Regions from separate parts of the Streptomyces sp. AK08-02 genome, predicted to be linked through region 1. Evidence: riboswitches for the same ligand, from Rfam matches in the RefSeq annotation. Region 1 holds a riboswitch; each other region holds the start of a gene.

Region 1 (6,431 bases):
CGCCTCCGGCGCCCGCCCTCGCGCCCGCTCCCGAACTCTTCACCTGGGAGTTCGCCACGGACCCCTACCCCGCCTACGCCTGGCTTCGTGAGCACGCGCCCGTGCACCGGACCAGGTTGCCCAGCGGGGTCGAGGCCTGGCTGGTCACTCGGCACGCGGATGCCAAACAGGCCCTCGCCGACCCCCGGCTCTCCAAGAACCCCGCCCATCACGACGAGCCCGCGCACGCCAAGGGCAAGACCGGTATCCCCGGTGAGCGCAAGGCCGAGTTGACGACCCATCTGCTGAACATCGATCCGCCGGACCACACCAGGCTGCGGAGGCTCGTCGCCAAGGCGTTCACCCCGCGCCGGGTCGCCGAGTTCGCGCCCCGCGTCCAGGAACTCACCGATCAGCTGATCGACCGGTTCGCGGCGAGCGGCTCCGCCGATCTCATCCACGAGTTCGCCTTCCCGCTGCCCATCTACGCGATCTGCGACCTGCTGGGCGTACCCCGCGAGGACCAGGACGACTTCCGGGACTGGGCCGGGATGATGATCCGGCACGGGGGCGGGCCCCGGGGTGGGGTCGCTCGGTCCGTGAAGAAGATGCGGAGCTATCTCGCGGAGCTGATCCACCGCAAGCGCGAGGCGCTGTCCGACGTGCCCGAACCCGGTGAGGACCTCATCTCCGGACTCATCCGCGCCTCCGACGAGGGCGAGCACCTCACCGAGAACGAGGTCGTCGCCATGAGTTTCATCCTGCTGTTCGCCGGTTTTGAGACAACCGTCAACCTGATCGGCAACGGCGTCCACGCCCTGCTCACCCACCCCGAGCAGCGCGCCCGCCTCCAGGCGTCCCTGGCCGACGCGGACTCCTCCCTCCTCGAAACGGGCATCGAGGAACTCCTCCGCTACGACGGCCCCGTCGAGCTGGCCACCTGGCGCTATGCCACTCGCCCGGTCAGCATCGGCGGGCAGGACATCGCGGCCGGCGACCCCGTCCTCGTCGTCCTCGCCGCCGCCGACCGGGACCCGGCGCGGTTCGCCGACCCCGACACCCTCGATCTCGGCCGCCGGGACAACCAGCACCTCGGATACGGCCACGGCATCCACTACTGCCTCGGAGCCCCGCTCGCCCGCCTGGAGGGCCGCAGCGCGCTGGCCACCCTCCTCACCCGCCTCCCTGACCTGCGACTCGCCGCGGATCCGGCCGAGTTGCGATGGCGGGGCGGGCTCATCATGCGTGGACTGCGCACCCTGCCCGTCGAGTTCACGCCGGTGCACGAATCCGGCCAGACCTTGCCGGCGGCACCGTAGAAGATCACGAGAAGGTGACACTCCCTCAACAATGTGATCTTCACGTGATCTCTGCGGCATGAACTTGTGACTGGCGATCGCCTGCGGCTACGTTCGTGCACCAGTGCGATGCCCGGCATCACGCGTCGCACTGGTCCCCGCTGTCTCGCGAAAGGCAACCCCATGCTCTCCGGGAACGGTCGTCACCGTCGCCCCCGCCAGGCCCCGGCGCTGCTCGTCTCGGCCGGCGTCGCCGGCTCCGCCATCGCCATCCCGCTGCTCGGCGCGACCGGCGCCAGCGCGGCCAGTGGCACCACCTGGGACCGGGTCGCGGAGTGCGAGAGCGGCGGCTCCTGGAGTGCCAACCCCGGCAACGGGTACTACGGCGGGCTCCAGTTGACCCAGGCGGACTGGGAGAAGTACGGCGGTCTCTCCTTCGCCCCGAGCGCCGACCAGGCCAGCCGCTCGCAGCAGATAGCCGTCGGCGAGAAGATCCTCGCCGACCAGGGCGCCGGCGCCTGGGAGGCCTGCGCGCTGCTGTCCGGGCTCGGCAAGGACACCGGCTCGGCCGACGTCGACACCGGTGTGGCCGGGGATGACGCCGATGCGGACAAGGGTGATGTCTCGGGTCTGGGCCTGGGAGTGATCGCGGGCTCGGGGTCGGACTCCTCTTCCTCCTCCTCGACCTCGGCGTCGCCCACGCCCTCGGGGTCCCCCTCCACCGGCTCCTCGGCGCTGACCGGGGGTTCGGACTCGTCGCCGTCCCCGACGCCGTCCGGCGGGGCGACCACCGGCTCCGCCGACGCCGGTGACTCGGCCGGGTCGGCCACCTCGCCGTCCCCTTCCACCTCGTCGCCCGGTGCGAACGGTTCGAAGGAAGGCGACAGTTCACCCGGAGGAGCAGCAAAGGGTGGGGATGCTGGCAAATCAGGTCAGAAGGCAGAAAAGGTGAGCGGTGCGGGCAGTACCGAGACCTCTGCCGGTACCGGCCGTCACCGCGGCAAGGCCGAGGGGTCGTACGCGGCGAGCATCGGAGACGCCCTATGGGACGTCACCGGCTCTCTGGATCTCGTCGGCGAGCAGTCCGAATCCACCGCCGGGAGCGACGCCTTCCTTGACGCGAGCTCGGGCCTCGTTCTCCCCGGTCAGATCCTTGCGGTAGGTAGCGAACCCGGGCAAAACTAACCGAAGTTCACGTCCTGTTTTCACGCTGAATGTCCGTTATCGATGCGGTGAGAGATAGGTCTCAGAAGCCCTGATCGTCTTTGTATTTCATCGGATCAGCTGTTTACGGTCGTCATCGCCCGCCACAGTGGGCCCCGCCGGTCGCAACGCCGAATCCTGCCAACGGCCGAACGGGAACAGTCGTCGCGTCAAGCGCCGTAGGCAGGAGCGGGGGACCCAAGGTAGGTGCCGCACCGGGCAGTTGTCCGGAGCGGCTCGGGGTGAAGCCGTACGCCGCCCGACAGGGGCGTACGGCCGGGCAACTCAACCGGCCCGAACCCGACAGCTCACCTCGCAGGCGTCGGTGAGGGGATCTTTCATGCTGTTTTCCGGTAAGGGCAAGCACCGTCGTCCGTCCAAGGCCACCCGCGTCGTCGCCATCGCCGGCGTGACCGGTGCCGCTGTCGCCGCTCCGCTGCTGGCGGCCGGCTCCGCCTCCGCCGCCACCTCCGCCGAGTGGGACACCGTCGCCCAGTGCGAGTCCGGCGGCAACTGGTCCATCAACACCGGCAACGGCTACTACGGCGGCCTGCAGTTCTCCGCCTCGACCTGGGCCGCGTACGGCGGCACGGCATACGCCGGCACCGCCGACCAGGCCTCGAAGTCCCAGCAGATCACCATCGCCGAGAAGGTCCTCGCGGGCCAGGGCAAGGGTGCCTGGCCGGTCTGCGGCACGGGCCTGTCCAGCGCGTCCTACGACGGCGGTTCGAGCAGCGGCAGCGGTACGAGCACGGGTTCGAGCAACAACAACTCGTCCGGCGGCTCCAGCTCCAGCGGCTCCAGCGAGACCTCCACCCGCTCCACCGGCAACCAGCAGGCCTCCCGTTCGCAGGAGCGGCCCGCCGCGAAGAAGACCGTCACCACCCCGACCGGCAAGAAGGTCAAGAAGGGTGACGGCGAGTACAAGGTCGTCAAGGGCGACAGCCTCAGCGCGATCGCCGAGGCGCACCACGTCAAGGGCGGCTGGCAGAAGCTCTTCCAGCTGAACAAGGACATCATCGACGACGCCGACTTCATCTTCCCGGGCCAGCAGCTGCACCTCAGCTGACCCAGGGTCGAAAGCCGATCCCAGGGGCGGACAGGCCGCTCGAAGTACAGTCCGCTCGAAGGTGAACCACAGCGCCCTCACATCCGTGCCTTCCATAGTGAAGACCTCGTGAGGGTCACCCCCGTCCCCCACGGGCTCCCCGCTCCGGTGCGTGTTCCCCCGTACGCACCGGGGCGGGGCTTTTTGTTTCCCTGAGGAACAATGTTTACCCTCGGTTCCGTTCGTGTTCCGTCCATGGGGTGGTCGGACGGCTGGCCGATCCCCCCGAGCCGGTTAGGCTCATCAACGCGGAGCCGCCGCGGCCCCGTACCCGTGAGGCCTCAGCAGCCCCGCGTACCCGCGTCACATTCCATAAAAGGAGATGCTCGTGCCGTCCATCGACGTCGTCGTAGCCCGGGAAATCCTCGACTCGCGAGGCAACCCCACCGTCGAGGTCGAGGTCGGCCTCGATGACGGCAGCACCGGTCGTGCCGCCGTCCCGTCCGGCGCCTCCACCGGAGCCTTCGAGGCCATCGAGCTGCGCGACGGTGACCCCAACCGCTACCTCGGCAAGGGTGTCGAGAAGGCCGTCCTCGCCGTCATCGAGCAGATCGGCCCGGAGCTCGTCGGCTACGACGCCACCGAGCAGCGCCTGATCGACCAGGCCATGTTCGACCTGGACGCCACCGACAACAAGGGCTCCCTCGGCGCCAACGCCATCCTCGGCGTCTCCCTCGCCGTCGCCCACGCCGCCTCCGAGGCCAGCGACCTGCCCCTCTTCCGCTACCTCGGCGGCCCGAACGCGCACCTGCTGCCCGTTCCGATGATGAACATCCTCAACGGCGGCTCCCACGCGGACTCCAACGTCGACATCCAGGAGTTCATGATCGCCCCGATCGGCGCGGAGTCCTTCTCCGAGGCGCTGCGCTGGGGTGCGGAGATCTACCACACCCTCAAGAAGGTGCTGAAGACCAAGGGCCTGTCCACCGGCCTCGGCGACGAGGGCGGCTTCGCCCCGAACCTGGAGTCCAACCGCGCCGCGCTCGACCTCATCATCGAGGCCATCAAGCAGGCCGGTTACGTCCCCGGCGAGCAGATCGGCCTCGCGCTCGACGTCGCCGCGTCCGAGTTCTACAAGGACGGCAAGTACGAGTTCGAGGGCAAGTCCCGCACGGCCGCCGAGATGACCGAGTACTACGAGGAGCTCGTCTCCGCGTACCCGCTCATCTCCATCGAGGACCCGCTGTACGAGGACGACTGGGCCGGCTGGAAGACCATCACCGACAAGCTGGGCGACAAGGTCCAGATCGTCGGCGACGACCTCTTCGTCACCAACCCGGAGCGCCTCGCCCGTGGCATCGAGGAGGGCAGCGCCAACGCCCTGCTCGTCAAGGTCAACCAGATCGGCTCGCTGACCGAGACCCTGGACGCCGTCGAGATGGCCCAGCGCAACGGCTTCAAGTGCATGATGTCCCACCGCTCCGGCGAGACCGAGGACGTCACCATCGCCGACCTCGCCGTCGCGGTGAACTGCGGCCAGATCAAGACCGGCGCCCCGGCCCGCTCGGACCGCGTCGCCAAGTACAACCAGCTCCTGCGCATCGAGGAGATCCTCGACGACGCGGCGGTCTACGCCGGCCGCTCGGCCTTCCCGCGCTTCAAGGGCTGAGCCTTCCCCACGTCCGCTCTGCGGACCACGGGCACAGCAAGGGCTGAGCCTTCCCGGGCTAAGGCATAGCCAGTCGTACGTACGTCCCCGTATCCGGTCCCGTACCGTGTGCGGGGACGTACGCGCGTGTGAACGGGAGGCGGGGACCATGGCCGTACCGGGCCTTCCCGGGGGACGACCCCCGGACCCCCGGCCGAAAGGACGCAGTCGCGCGGGCGTGACCGGCGTAGAGCTGCGAGGTGAGCATCAGTGACCAACCGGGACCGGTTCTCCACCGCGACCAGGATCAAGCTGCTCGGCGAGCAGACGGCGGCCCGCGTCTACCGTTCGCAGACCAAGCGCCAGGCCCGCCGCTCCCGCCTGACCGGCCGGGCGGCCCTGCTCGTCCTGGTGCTCTGCTCGCTGATCGTGGCCCTCGCCTACCCGATAAGGCAGTACGTCTCCCAGCGCGCCGACATCGCCGACCTGGAGCGCGAGCGCGACCAGGCCAGCCGGCGGGTCGAGCAACTGCGCGACCTGAAGGCACGCTGGCAGGACGACGCGTACGCGCAACAGCAGATCAGGCAGCGGCTGCACTACGTGATGCCGGGCGAGACCGGCTACGTCGTGATCGACCCGGACGCGGCGAAGCAGTCGCGCGTCGACCTGGGCGCGGCCGACCGCCCCTGGTACGCGAACGTCTGGGACGGCGTGGACAAGGCCGACGCCGCCGACCAGTGAGCTCACCAGTGAGTTCATTAGTGAAGTGAACGGAACAGAGAAGACAGGTATGGACACGCCCCCGCCTCCCACCCCGCGTACCGAGCCGACCGACGCGGACGTCGCGGCCTTCCAGCGGCAACTGGGCCGCCCGCCGCGCGGGCTGCGAGCCATCGCGCACCGCTGCCCCTGTGGGCACCCGGACGTCGTCGAGACGGCGCCGCGCCTGCCGGACGGCACTCCCTTCCCCACGACGTACTACCTGACGTGCCCCCGCGCCGCCTCGGCGATCGGCACGCTGGAGGCGAACGGCGTGATGAAGGAGATGACGGAACGTCTGGCGACGGATCCGGAGCTGGCCGCCGCGTACCGGGCCGCGCACGAGGACTACATCTCACGCCGTGACGCGATCGAGGTCCTGGAGGGCTTCCCGAGCGCGGGCGGCATGCCGGACCGCGTGAAGTGCCTGCACGTCCTCGTGGGCCACTCGCTGGCCGCCGGCCCCGGGGTGAACCCCCTGGGCGACGAGGCGATC
Region 2 (6,431 bases), on a different contig from region 1:
CCCCGCTCGACGGTCACGAGGAGTACCCGGTCGAGGGCGGCCCCCGCTTCGTGCGGCCCGCGCTGTCCGTGCGGAGCGACGAGCGCCGGGGCACCGAGTGGCGCTTCGAGGCGTACGAGACCGAGGGCGGTGACGAGGGCGACGAACTGCGGCTCCGGTTCCGTGACGCGGGGCTGTCGATCACGCTCCACTACCGGATGCGCCACGACGTGGTGGAGCGCTGGGTGACCCTCGCCCATGACGCGCCCGAGGGAGCCGGCCCGCTGGAGCTGCTCCGCGCGGACTCCGCCACCTGGACGCTTCCCGAGCGCGACGGCTGGCGCCTCTCCCAGCTCCATGGACGGTGGGCCGCCGAATCCCGTCTAGTGCGGACGGACCTCACCTACGGTGAGAAGGTCATCGGCAGCAGGCGCGGCCACACCGGGCACCAGCACCTGCCCTGGGTGGCGCTCGACACCGAAGCGACCGAGGAGCACGGCGAGGTGTACGCGTGCGCGCTCGGCTGGTCCGGCTCCTGGCGGATCGCCGTCGCCCAACTGCCCGACGCGCGCGTGCAGATCACCGGCGGCGCCGGATACGACGACTCGGGGCTGCTGCGGCTGGCGGCGGGCGAGTCCTTCACCACGCCCGTCTTCGCGGGGCTGTGGACCGACTCCGGGCACGGCGGGGCGAGCCGGGCGTGGCACACGTACCAGCGCGCCTTCGTCGTCCCCGACGCGGACCGGGACCGGCCCGTGCTCTACAACTCCTGGGAGGCCACGGAGTTCGACATCTCCGAGGAGCAGCAGGGGACGCTGGCCCGGCGGGCCGCCGCGATCGGTGTCGAGCTGTTCGTCGTGGACGACGGCTGGTTCGGGGCCCGCACCAGCGACCGGGCCGGTCTCGGTGACTGGACGCCGAACCCGGACCGCTTCCCGGCGGGTGTCAGACCGCTCGCCGAGTACGTGCACGCGCTCGGTATGCGGTTCGGCATCTGGGTCGAGCCGGAGATGGTCAACCCCGACAGTGACCTGTACCGCGCGCACCCCGACTGGGTGCAGTTCCAGCCGGGACGGAAGCGGACGGAGTTCCGCAACCAGCTCGTCCTGAACCTCGCCCGTGAGGATGTCCGCGAGTACCTCTGGCAGCAGCTCGACGGGCTGCTCTCCAGCGCCCCGATCGACTACGTGAAGTGGGACTTCAACCGCTGCTTCACCGACGCCGGCTGGCCGGGCGAGGACTACCCCCAGCGTCTGTGGGTCGACCACGTGCACGGGCTGTACGCCCTGCTGGACCGGCTGCGGGCGGCCCACCCCGGGGTGGCCTTCGAGTCCTGCTCCGGCGGCGGTGGCCGGATCGACCTGGGTGTCCTCGCCCGTACGGACCAGGTGTGGACCTCCGACAATACGGACCCGCTGGACCGCCTCGCCATCCAGGAGGGTTTCAGCCAGATCCATCCGGCGCGGGTCATGGCCGCCTGGGTCACGGACAGTCCGAACACCCAGCTCAACGGCCGGATCAGCTCCCTGCGGTTCCGGTTCGTCAGTGCGATGGCCGGGGTGCTCGGCGTCGGTGGCGACCTCGCCCGGTGGACGGAGGAGGAGCTGACCGAGGCCGGGGAGTGGGTGGGGCTCTACAAGGAGATCCGGCCCGTCGTACAGCGCGGCGACCTCTACCGGCTGCGGCGGCCGACCGGTGGACTGAGCGCGGTGCAGTACGTGCTCGGGGACGAGACCGTCGTCCTCGCATGGCTCCAGGCGCAGCACCACGGTGAGCCGCTTCCGGCGCTGCGGCTGCGCGGGCTCGACCCGTCGGCGACGTACGAATGCCGCGAAACGGGCGAAATTCACAGAGGGGCGGTGCTGCTGCATCGCGGCTTGCGAACCGGGCTGAAGGGTGACCTTGATGCGGCAGTTTTCCGACTGCGTCGCATCTGATGCTTCTGTCCGTTATAGCGCCTTAATTCCAACTCGCCGGGAAATGGGGGTTGCTGTGAATCCGGTGCGTGAGCAGCGTCATATTCGTGACGGTGTGTCGCCGTCATGTTCACGTAATTTCGGCGTGATTAAAGGAAGTTCGAGGGGCTGACAGATCCGGAATTCACGGACAGTGACCGGAAATTCCGGGGAGGATCACAGGAAACCCGTACACAGGGAACCTGAGGCTTGTTTCCGTGCGTCTTGGTCGCTTACGTTCGCCACCAATCCGGACGGACGCCCAATCCTGCCGCCGCCCGGAGCCCGCATCGAACACCCGAGTACGGCAGGAGCGGGGGACCCACAGGTAGAACGCCTGTTCCGGTCTCTGGAACAGGCTTGGGGTTAAGTCACGTTCAGGCGTGGCCGGACATCTCCAGTCCGCACCCGACAGCTCACCTCGCAGGCGACGGAGAGGAATTCGTCATGCCCGCGAAGGGTAAGCACCGCCGTCCGAAGTCCCAGCGATTCACTCGCTCGATAGCCGTCGCCGGAACCGGCGGAGCGGCTCTCGCCCTGCCGTTGCTGGGAGCCACCGGCGCCCACGCGGCCACGGCGGAGTCCACGACTCAGGCTGTTCAGTCGCTTTCGGAAACGGCCAAGTCCGTAACGGCCGATTCCGTTTCCGTGCAGACGGCAAAGACCGAAAAGTCCGCCGCGGCGAAGAAGGCGAGCGTCAGGACCTACGCGGTCCGGGCCGGCGACTATCTCTCGAAGATCGCCCAGGAGGAGAGCGTCAGCGGTGGCTGGCAGAAGCTCTACTCGGACAACCGGACCGCCATCGGTGCCGACCCGAGCCTGATCCACCCCGGTCTGAAGCTGACGATCGGCAAGAAGGCCGCGTCGACCTCCTCGTCCTCCGCGGCTCCCTCGTCCTCCTCGACGTCCACGCGGAAGACGGATTCCAAGCCTGCCGCCGAGAGCGCGACGGCCGAGACCTCCACGACCACCGAGGCCGCCGACACCAGCAGCTCCAGCGGCTTCACCCTCCCCGTGACCGGCGCCACCATCGGCACCGGTTACCGCGTGGCGGGCAGCATGTGGTCCAGCGGATACCACACGGGCGTCGACTTCGTCGTCCCGACCGGCACCTCCCTCAAGGCGGTCGGCGCCGGCACCGTCGTCTCCGCGGGCTGGGGCGGTGCGTACGGCAACCAGGTCGTCATCCAGCTCGCCGACGGCTACTACGCCCAGTACGCCCACCTCTCCCAGCTCTCCGTCTCGGCCGGCCAGAGCGTGAGCGAGGGTCAGCAGATCGGTCTCTCCGGTGCCACGGGCAACGTGACCGGACCTCACCTCCACTTCGAGATCCGCACCACTCCGGACTACGGATCCGACATCGACCCGGTCGGCTACCTCCGCTCGAAGGGTGTTGCCGTCGGCTGACGCACACCTCCCGCACGGACGTCAGTCGAGGCTGTTCACCGAGCACATCGACCGAAGGCCGGACCCCGATCCCGGGGTCCGGCCTTCGGCGTGTTCATGTCCGCGCGTGCGGGTGTGATAGTGAACTCCCCATCCGCGCAAGCGCTTTCCCCTCACAAGGAGCCGCCTCGTGACGACCACTCGCAGAGCCTTCGGAACCCTGGCCGCGGGCGCGGCACTCACCGCGCTCGCCCCGGCCGCGCGCGCCGATGCCGCCACGTGCGGACGCCTCCTCGCCCGCGACGACTTCCGGCACGGCCTCGGCCAGTGGGCCGTCGAACTCCAGGACGGCGGCAGCGTCACGGCGGTCCGAGGTGTCCTGGAGGTCGACGTACCCAGCGGCGCGACCATCTGGTTCAGGCGCGGGCTGCGCGGTCCGTACGTCATCGAGTACACGGCGACGCCGGTCTCGGCGGGCGGGGCGCACGACCGGGTCTCCGACCTGAACAACTTCTGGAACGCCGTCGACGTACGCTCCCCGGACGACCTGTTCGCCACCGCGCGCAGCGGCGCCCTCGCGGAGTACGACTACCTCAAGACGTACTACGTCGGCTACGGCGCCAACACCAACACCACGACCCGGCTGCGCCGTTACGTCGGCGAGGCCGGAGTGCGCCCCTTGGTCTACGACTACACGGAGCCGCTGCTCGTCGCGAACCAACGGCATCGGGTTCGGATCGTCTCGGCCGGATCCACGGTTCGCTGGTGGAACAACGGGCGGCTCGTCTTCGACTACAGCGACCAGGACCCGTACACCAGTGGGCACTTTGCCTTCCGTACGACCTGGAGCCACTTCAGGATCACCGACTTCAGTGTCCGTGAGCTGCGGGTCCCCGTTATTCCGGGTTGACCAACACTTGGCAAGTGGCTTATCTCACCGCGCGTCAACCCCTTCCTACGGTCGCGTAGCTCACATCGGAAGGTGAATCATGGGCCGATGTGGCAGACGATTCGAAAAATGACAGCAGAGCGGTGATCGGGTCGTACGTGGCGGTGGGGGACAGCTTCACCGAGGGCGTCGGCGACCCCGGCCCCGACGGGGCGTTCGTCGGCTGGGCGGACCGCTTCGCGGTTCTGCTCGCAGACCGGCGCCCCGAGGGCGACTTCGACTACACGAACCTCGCGGTACGCGGGAGGCTGCTCGACCAGATCGTGGCCGAGCAGCTTCCCCTCGCCAGGGAGCAGGCGCCGGACCTGGTCTCCTTCTGCGCGGGCGGCAACGACATCATCCGGCCCGGCAGCGACCCGGACGAGGTCGCCGAGCGGTTCGAGCGGGCGGTGATCGGCCTCACCTCGGAGGTCGGCACGGTCATGGTGACGACCGGGTTCGACACCCGCAACGTCCCCGTCCTGAAGCACATGCGCGGCAAGATCGCCACGTACAACGGACACCTGCGGGCCATCGCCGACCGGTACAACTGTCCGGTGCTCGACCTGTGGTCCCTGAAGACCATCCAGGACCGCAGGGCCTGGGACGGCGACCGGCTCCATCTGTCGGCGGAGGGCCACACGCGCGTGGCGCTGCGCGCGGGGCAGATCCTCGGCCTCGAAATCCCGGCCGACCCGGACCAGCCGTGGCCGCCGCTGCCTCCCCGGGGCACCTTGGAGATCCGCCGTGACGACGTCCACTGGGCCCGCGAGTACCTGGTCCCGTGGATCGGGCGGCGGCTGAGGGGCGAGTCGTCCGGGGACACCGTGACGGCCAAGGGGCACCTGTCACCCGACGACATCAAGAGCCGCATCGACTGGGTCGCCTGAGGCGAGTCGTTCGCGTGAGTCGATTGCGGGGCTTCGGCACTTCTCGGCGCCGGGCGGGCACCCGCAGCCCGTCCGGCGCTCGAGGACGAGGCCGTCCAGGCCGAAGCGGGGGTCCGGGGGCGCAGCCCCGGGTCGACGACCAGGTCACTCACCTGGGGCCGGTCAACGCCGCCCGCTCAAGCCCCAGTTCCCCGGCCAGCGCGGCGTCCACCCACTGCTCGGCCCGTGTCCGTGACACCCCGTCGTACGCCGTCAGCTGGACGGCCAGCCCGTCCAGCAGCGCCGTGAGCCGCAGTGCCGTGCCGGCGGGGTCGGGGCACTCGAACTCGCCCGCGGCCACCCCCTCCGCGATGACCTCGGTGATCGCGGCCTTCCAGCGCCGGTCCAGGTCGCCGGCGACCTCCCGCAGCGCCGGGTCGCGCAGGGACACCGCCCAGCCCTCGATCCACAGCCGCCAGCCCTTGGCCTGACCGGTCGGCGCGTACCAGCGCACGGCCGACCGCAGCCGGCGCAGCGCCGGGGAACGGCGGCCGAGGAGTTTGCCCAGGTGCGTGAGATCGGCCTCCGCCGCGTACCGGAACGCGGCGGCGACCAGCTTCTCCTTCGTCGAGAAGTGGTACAGCACCAGCGCGTTGCTCACCCCGAGGACGGCGGCCACATCGGCGATCCTGACCGCCGCCACACCCCGCGCCTCGATCTGCTCGATGGCGGCCCGGAGCAACTCCTCGCGCCGCTCGGCCACGCTCAACCGCACTCTTGCCACGCGGAAACACTAATCCGTCACCGGACACGATGTCGGGCCAGCCCCCGCAATGTCCGTGAATCCCCGCCAATACGGCCGGTTGTCGGCGAAGGCACCCGGAGCCGGGCACCGTCACCGGTACCACCCGAACCTCTCCGCGATCACCGGCAGCCGGTCCTCGACGATCGCGTGCGCAGCCGCCCGCGGAGTCGTCCCGTCGGCCTCCGAGCGCGCGAGCACCTGGTCGATCAGGGCGCGCATCGAGCGCCGGGTGTGCGCGAAGGCCTCCTCGGGATCCGGGCCGATGTCCCCGAACAGCGTCCACCACCACCAGGCGTTCGTCCCGGAGTTGACGACCACGTCCGGCAGTACGACGATGCCGCGCGCGGCGAGCAGGTCCTCGGCCTCCGGCAGCACGGGCATGTTGGCGGCCTCGACGATCCAACGCGCGGTGATCTCCTCCTGGTTCCCGGTGTCGACGGCGTACGAGACGGCCGCCGGCACCAGCACCTCCGCCTCCATGGACAGCCAGGCCTCGCCCGGCAGTTCGC
Region 3 (6,431 bases), on a different contig from region 1:
TGGTCGTCGGCGACTGCCCGCTCGACGACAGAACCGGCGCACAGATGCAGGCCGCGCGGGAAGCGATGGTGAACGCTGCCAAGTACGGTGGCGAGGGCGGCGCGGTGCAGGTCTACGCCGAGGTCGAGGGCAGGACGGTCTTCGTGTCCGTCCGGGACCGCGGACCCGGCTTCGACCTGGACTCCATACCCGCCGACCGCATGGGCGTCAGAGAATCGATCATCGGCCGTATGGAGCGCCACGGCGGTACGGCGCGGCTGCGCGCGGTACCGAGCGGCGGCACGGAGGTCGAGCTGGAGATGGAGAGGGCGGAGAACACGTCATGAGCGAGGCGCACGGGGACAACGGGCTGACCGGGGCGGCCGGTTCGGCGGAGTCGGCCGAACCGACAGGGACAGCCGAACCGGCCGAACCGACGGCATCTGCCCCAGCCGCACAGGCAGGCCGGTCCGCCGGCAGCGGCAGCGGTGACACGAGCGGGCGACGGGTGCGTGTGGTTCTCGTCGACGACCACCGTATGTTCCGTACGGGCGTCCAGGCCGAGATCGGGGAGACCGAGCGGACCGGCGTCGAGGTGGTCGGCGAGGCCGCCGATGTCGACCAGGCGGTCACCGTCATCACCGCCACCCGGCCCGAGGTGGTTCTCCTCGACGTCCATCTGCCGGGCGGTGGCGGTGTCGAAGTCCTGCGCCGCTGTGCGCCGTTGATGGGCGACGCCACCCAGCCGGTGCGTTTTCTGGCCTTGTCCGTGTCGGATGCCGCCGAGGACGTCATCGGTGTGATCCGGGGCGGCGCGCGCGGATACGTGACGAAGACGATCACCGGCACGGACCTCGTCGACTCCGTCTTCCGTGTCCAGGACGGCGACGCGGTGTTCTCGCCGCGCCTCGCCGGGTTCGTCCTGGACGCGTTCGCGTCCACGGACGCCCCACCGGTGGACGAGGATCTCGACCGCCTCACCCAGCGCGAGCGAGAGGTACTGCGGCTGATCGCCCGGGGCTATGCGTACAAGGAGATCGCCAAGCAGCTTTTCATCTCCGTGAAGACGGTGGAGTCGCATGTGTCGGCGGTACTCAGGAAGCTCCAGTTGTCGAACCGGCACGAGCTGACGAGGTGGGCCACGGCACGGCGTCTGGTCTAGGGGGAGAAGGGGGAGAGGGGCCGCCTGGTCGGCGTTGTCTCACACCACCCTTGTGGCGCCCGCGAGCGGCATCTCGTCCAGAGGTGCCACCCGTACCGGCGCCGACGGGTTCGGGGCGTGGATCATCTGGCCGTGGCCCACGTAGATGCCCACGTGGCTGATGCCCGAGTAGAAGAACACCAGGTCGCCGGGGAGGAGTTCGGACGGTGAGACCCGCTGGCCGGCGTTGATCTGGGCGTAGGTGGTGCGGGGAAGGGAGATCCCTGCGGAGCGGTACGCGGCCTGGACGAGGCCGGAGCAGTCGAAGGCGTCCGGCCCGGTGGCGCCCCACACATAGGGGCTGCCGAGCTTCTGGTACGCGTAGGCGACAGCCGCCGCCGCACGTGAGTTGGGCGCCTCGGCCACTCCGGAGGTCCCGGCCGCACCGGGGGCCCCAGCGACTCCGGTCGCTCCTGATGACCCGAGGCCCTCCCGCGCACTCCCCGACGACCGTGAAGCGTGCCCCCCACCCCAGCCGCCGCCCCAACTGCCACTGCCGCCTTCCGTCGCCAGCCGGGCGCGTTCCTCCGTGGTGAGGCGGGACAGTAGTTGGCGGGCCTCGCCCAGCTTTCCGGTCACGGTCTTCTTGTGGCGGCTCAGCTCGGCCTGACGGGATCTGAGGGTGGCCAGCTCTACGTGGGCGGCCCCGCGCAGCTGCTCGATCTCCCGCAGCTGCTTGCGTACGCGGGCCACGTCCGACGCCTGCCTGGTGCCCGCCCGTTCGGCGAACGCGGCGCCGTCCAGATACCTGTCCGGGTCGTCGGAGAGGGCGAGTTGCAGCGCGGGGTCGAGACCGCCGGAGCGGTACTGCGCCGCGGCCATCGAACCCAGCGCTTCCCGCGCCGAGTTGAGCCGCTCCTCCTTGCGTGCCGCCTCGTCCCGCAGGGTGCCCAGCCGCCGTTCCGCCCGCTCGGCCTTCTCCTTCGCGCCGTTGTACTTCTCGGTGGCGACCTCCGCCTCCTCGTACAGTTTGGTCACCTTGGCCTCCACCTGCGCCGTTGTCAGCTGTGGCTCGGCGTACCCGATGCCGTCGAAGCCGGTCGCCGTCGCCGCGCCCGCGAGGGCGATCGTCGCGGCGGTGCGGGCCGTATTGCCGTTGAGTGAGCGCTGTCGGGGCTTGCGGTGCGCGGCCACGGGGGCGTCACGTCCTTTCGTACGACCGCCACCACGACGACCGCCGGAAGACTGCCTGGGAAGCGGCCCAGGAGGGCGGTGGCGCGTCCGGCGACGGCTCGCACAGGGGGAGCGGTCCGCCGCCGGACTTTCTCGGCGGTGGTGTCCGACTGCCGCCCCTGGCCCGGGCGGCGGTGGGGAGCCGGTCACCTGGTGCAGGACGCTAAACCTGGGGGTGTGGTGAGGTAACGCCATGTACGGAACTGGCCTCAGCCGACCGCCGGGTGACCGCATGCGACCGTGATCCCCTTTCGGCGTCGCCGACTCGCGCAGAGGGCTGACCGATGCGGCGGTTCACGGGGCGCGTGAGGGTTACAGGGTGCTATGGGGTGCATATATGCGAGGTGCCTTCAACCGTAGGGTGCCGGGCGGACACCTCGCTAAGGCCGTACGCCCGGCCCGGTGTCGTACGACGCGGGAGCCGCTGACTAGGCTCCGGCTCATGGACGTACTCATCCATTTCTGCGTCGGTCTGCACATCATCGGCATCGCCTGCCTTTTGGGCGGGTTCCTCACCCAGCTGAAGGCGATGGGACAGGGCACGGCCCGCTTCGTGCCGGCGATGCTGCACGGTGCTTTCACCATGCTGGTCACCGGGGTCGCCCTGGTGGGCCTCAATCAGGCCGACGACCAGCCGGTCAACAACGTCAAGATCGGCCTCAAGCTGGCCCTGCTGATCGTGATCCTCGGCCTCGTCTATGTGAAGCGGGATGACGAGACCGTGGACAAGCGCCTGTTCGGACTGGTGGGACTGTTCACCACCGCGAACATCTTCATCGCAGTGCTCTGGACCTGACCAGCCGAGCTCCCCCGTCGGCTGGTCAGGCCGGGCGCACCACGCTGTGGATCGCGGACTCGCCGTCGTAGAAGATCGACTCCTCGCGGACGTAGGCACCCGGCTTCGGTGCGTGGATCATCATGCCGTTGCCGATGTACAGGCCGACATGGCTGATGCCTTCGTAGAAGAAGACCAGGTCACCGGGTTGGATATCGGAGAGCGAGACGGTTGTCCCAGCGTTCACCTGGTCGTAGGTGGTGCGCGGAAGGCTGACTCCGGCGGCCCACCAGGCGGCCTGGGTGAGACTCGAACAGTCGTATGAATCTGGTCCCGCCGCACCCCAGACATACGGCTTGCCGACCTGTGCGCGTGCGAAGGCGAGGGCCTTCTCGGCCTTGCCGGCATACGAGGAGTCGGGGACCGCGGGGGTGGCGGTGTCCGAAGTGGTGGTGCTCGGTGACCGCTGAGCCGCCGCCGCGTCCTGCCGGCGTCGCTGCTCGGCGGCCTGCTGCTGCCGGGCGAGTTCCTGCGCCTGGCGGCGCGCCTCCGCCTGCTTCGCGCGCTCGATGGCCGCGAGCCGCAGCTTCTCTTCGGCGGTGAGGCGGGTAAGCAGCCGGCGGGCCTGTGCGAGCTTCGTCTGGACGGCGGTCTTCGTCGTCTGCAGGTCGTTCTGGGACTCCGTGAGCGACTCCAGGCTCGCGGTGGCCTCCTGGCGCTTCCGCGTCGTCTCGGCCTGCTGGTTGACGTACTCGTCGACCGTGTCCTTCTGGCGGGCGGTCAGGCGGTCCGTCAGCTGGTTCTGGTCGAAGTAGTCCTGCGGGGTGTCCGCCAGTAGGAACGTCGCCGTGTCGGGGGCGGCCGACCCGGTGCGGTACTGGGCCGCGGCGAAGGAACCCAGCTCCTCGCGCGCGTCGTTGAGCTTCTCGGTGCGCCGGGCCACGTCGTCCATCAGGGCGTCGACACGGCCCTGCTGCCTGACGGCCTTCTCCTTGGCGGCGTTGTACACGTCGGCGGCCGACTCGGCCTGGTGGAAGAGGTCGTCGACCTCCGCCTCGACCTCCTCCATGTTCGGCCGGCCGTCGGCCGAGGGTGCCAGTGGCGTGCCGGGCTCCGCCGACGCGGCGTTGGCGGTCTGGGTCAGCAGGGCTACGGAGGCGGTCAGGGCCGCCGTGGCGAAGGCGGGGGGCCGTATGCCTGCTACGCGCGTTCCCGTAGGACGCGACTTGCGGTGCGACGACGCCAAGGGAGGCGACTCCTTCCACGTTCCGCCTACCGGGTTAGCTGTCGGGTTCGGGCGGGTAATTCGGAAGGGTTGCCCTACGGTCCTTGCCCTGGACGGCAGTCGGACCGATTCACCCCAAGTTCTCGGTGGGTCCCCGGCTCCTGCCGCACGGGGCGGCACGATCGGACTCGGCGGAGGCCGCGCGGCCCGGCGATGTTCGCCGGTGGAGGTCGAGCGGCCTTACGGCACGCTAACCAACGGGTGTGGCTTCTGTGAAGGTTGATGACCGCTATGCCCGATACGTTTTTGTGACCTCGACCCTAAACATGGCTCTTTGAATTCAATTCAGGGTGTTATGGAAGTAATTATCAGGTTGTGTGTAGTGAGGTCTGATCCAGGGCTCGCATCCCGGCTGCGTTGTTTTCGGGGTGGCGGCGGGTTGTCAGTGGGGGCGCCTAGACTCGGAGAGCGATGAGCAGCCTCTTTGACGACAGCTTCCTGGCGGACCTCCAGAGCCCTCGGGCCCACGCGGAGGAGCCCCCGCCACCGCCCGAGGACGAGCATGTGCCGGAGACCGTTCCGGACGATCTGTTCGGCGGGAAGTTCGACGCGCCGCCGGACCGGGACGCGTACTACCGCGACGGCGCCCCGCGCCCCGTGGTGGACCCGGCCGCGCTCCTGGACGGGCTCAACGAGAACCAGCGCGCGGCCGTCGTGCACGCCGACACCCCTCTGCTCATCGTGGCGGGAGCCGGCTCCGGCAAGACGCGTGTGCTCACGCACCGCATCGCGTATCTGCTCGGTGAGCGAGGCGTCCATCCCGGCCAGATCCTCGCGATCACCTTCACCAACAAGGCCGCCGGTGAGATGAAGGAACGCGTCGAGCAGCTCGTCGGCCCGCGCGCGAACGCGATGTGGGTGATGACCTTCCACAGCGCGTGCGTACGGATTCTGCGGCGGGAGAGCAAGAGGCTCGGCTTCACCTCCTCCTTCTCCATCTACGACGCCGCCGACAGCAAGCGACTGATGGCGCTCGTCTGCCGCGACCTGGACCTGGACCCCAAACGCTTCCCGCCCAAGTCGTTCAGCGCCAAGATCTCCAACCTGAAGAACGAGCTGATCGACGAGGAGGACTTCGCCGCCCAGGCGAGCGACGGTTTCGAGAAGACCCTCGCCCAGGCGTACGCGATGTACCAGTCGCGGCTGCGTGAGGCCAACGCGCTCGACTTCGACGACCTGATCATGACGACGGTCAACCTGCTGCGCGCCTTCCCGGATGTCGCCGAGCACTACCGCCGTCGCTTCCGGCACGTCCTCGTCGACGAGTACCAGGACACCAACCACGCCCAGTACGCGCTCGTACGGGAACTCGTCGGAACCTCCGAACACCCGGTGGACGTACCGCCCGGCGAGCACGATCTGCCTCCCGCCGAGCTGTGCGTCGTGGGAGACGCCGACCAGTCGATCTACGCCTTCCGGGGCGCGACGATCCGCAACATCCTCCAGTTCGAGGAGGACTACGCGGACGCGACGACGATCATGCTCGAACAGAACTACCGTTCCACGCAGACGATCCTGAGCGCAGCCAACGCGGTCATCGAGCGCAACGAGTCGCGGCGCCCCAAGAACCTGTGGACCAACGCGGGCGCGGGCGCGCGCATCACCGGCTATGTCGCCGACACCGAGCACGACGAGGCGCAGTTCGTCGCCGAGGAGATAGACCGGCTGACGGACGCGGGCGACGCGAAGGCGGGTGACGTCGCCGTCTTCTACCGGACGAACGCCCAGTCGCGTGTCTTCGAGGAGATCTTCATCCGCGTCGGCCTGCCCTACAAGGTCGTCGGCGGTGTCCGCTTCTACGAGCGCAAGGAGGTCCGGGACGTACTGGCCTACCTGCGTGTCCTCGCCAACCCGGAGGACTCGGTGCCGCTGCGCCGCATCCTCAACGTGCCCAAGCGCGGTATCGGCGACCGCGCGGAGGCGATGATCGACGCGCTGTCCCAGCGCGAGAAGATCAGCTTCCCGCAGGCGCTGAAGCGGGTGGACGAGGCGTACGGCATGGCCTCCCGGTCGACCAA

What was found. Region 1 has a riboswitch for cyclic di-AMP ahead of PV734_RS28475 (transglycosylase family protein). Riboswitches for the same ligand answer to the same signal wherever they lie in the genome.
Region 2: it holds a riboswitch for cyclic di-AMP, as region 1 does, so the genes downstream of both, PV734_RS18610 (LysM peptidoglycan-binding domain-containing M23 family metallopeptidase) here and PV734_RS28475 (transglycosylase family protein) in region 1, are expected to answer to the same signal.
Region 3: it holds a riboswitch for cyclic di-AMP, as region 1 does, so the genes downstream of both, PV734_RS41825 (NlpC/P60 family protein) here and PV734_RS28475 (transglycosylase family protein) in region 1, are expected to answer to the same signal.

The regions. Positions count from the first base shown of each region.
Region 1 is NZ_JARAZV010000014.1:97,674-104,104, reverse strand. Features, by position in the region: gene PV734_RS28485 (cytochrome P450) at 1-1,298, shown strand, start outside; gene PV734_RS28480 (transglycosylase family protein) at 1,461-2,462, shown strand; cyclic di-AMP (ydaO/yuaA leader) riboswitch at 2,646-2,817, shown strand; gene PV734_RS28475 (transglycosylase family protein) at 2,821-3,549, shown strand; gene eno (phosphopyruvate hydratase) at 3,911-5,197, shown strand; gene PV734_RS28465 (septum formation initiator family protein) at 5,447-5,917, shown strand; gene PV734_RS28460 (DUF501 domain-containing protein) at 5,967-6,431, shown strand, end outside.
Region 2 is NZ_JARAZV010000008.1:232,325-238,755, forward strand. Features, by position in the region: gene PV734_RS18605 (alpha-galactosidase) at 1-1,916, shown strand, start outside; cyclic di-AMP (ydaO/yuaA leader) riboswitch at 2,220-2,377, shown strand; gene PV734_RS18610 (LysM peptidoglycan-binding domain-containing M23 family metallopeptidase) at 2,382-3,341, shown strand; gene PV734_RS18615 (DUF6250 domain-containing protein) at 3,511-4,230, shown strand; gene PV734_RS18620 (SGNH/GDSL hydrolase family protein) at 4,353-5,138, shown strand; gene PV734_RS18625 (TetR/AcrR family transcriptional regulator) at 5,287-5,901, opposite strand; gene PV734_RS18630 (glutamate dehydrogenase) at 6,013-6,431, opposite strand, start outside.
Region 3 is NZ_JARAZV010000028.1:48,603-55,033, forward strand. Features, by position in the region: gene PV734_RS41805 (PspC domain-containing protein) at 1-326, shown strand, start outside; gene PV734_RS41810 (response regulator transcription factor) at 323-1,141, shown strand; gene PV734_RS41815 (NlpC/P60 family protein) at 1,181-2,314, opposite strand; gene PV734_RS41820 (hypothetical protein) at 2,796-3,149, shown strand; gene PV734_RS41825 (NlpC/P60 family protein) at 3,175-4,374, opposite strand; cyclic di-AMP (ydaO/yuaA leader) riboswitch at 4,382-4,557, opposite strand; gene pcrA (DNA helicase PcrA) at 4,825-6,431, shown strand, end outside.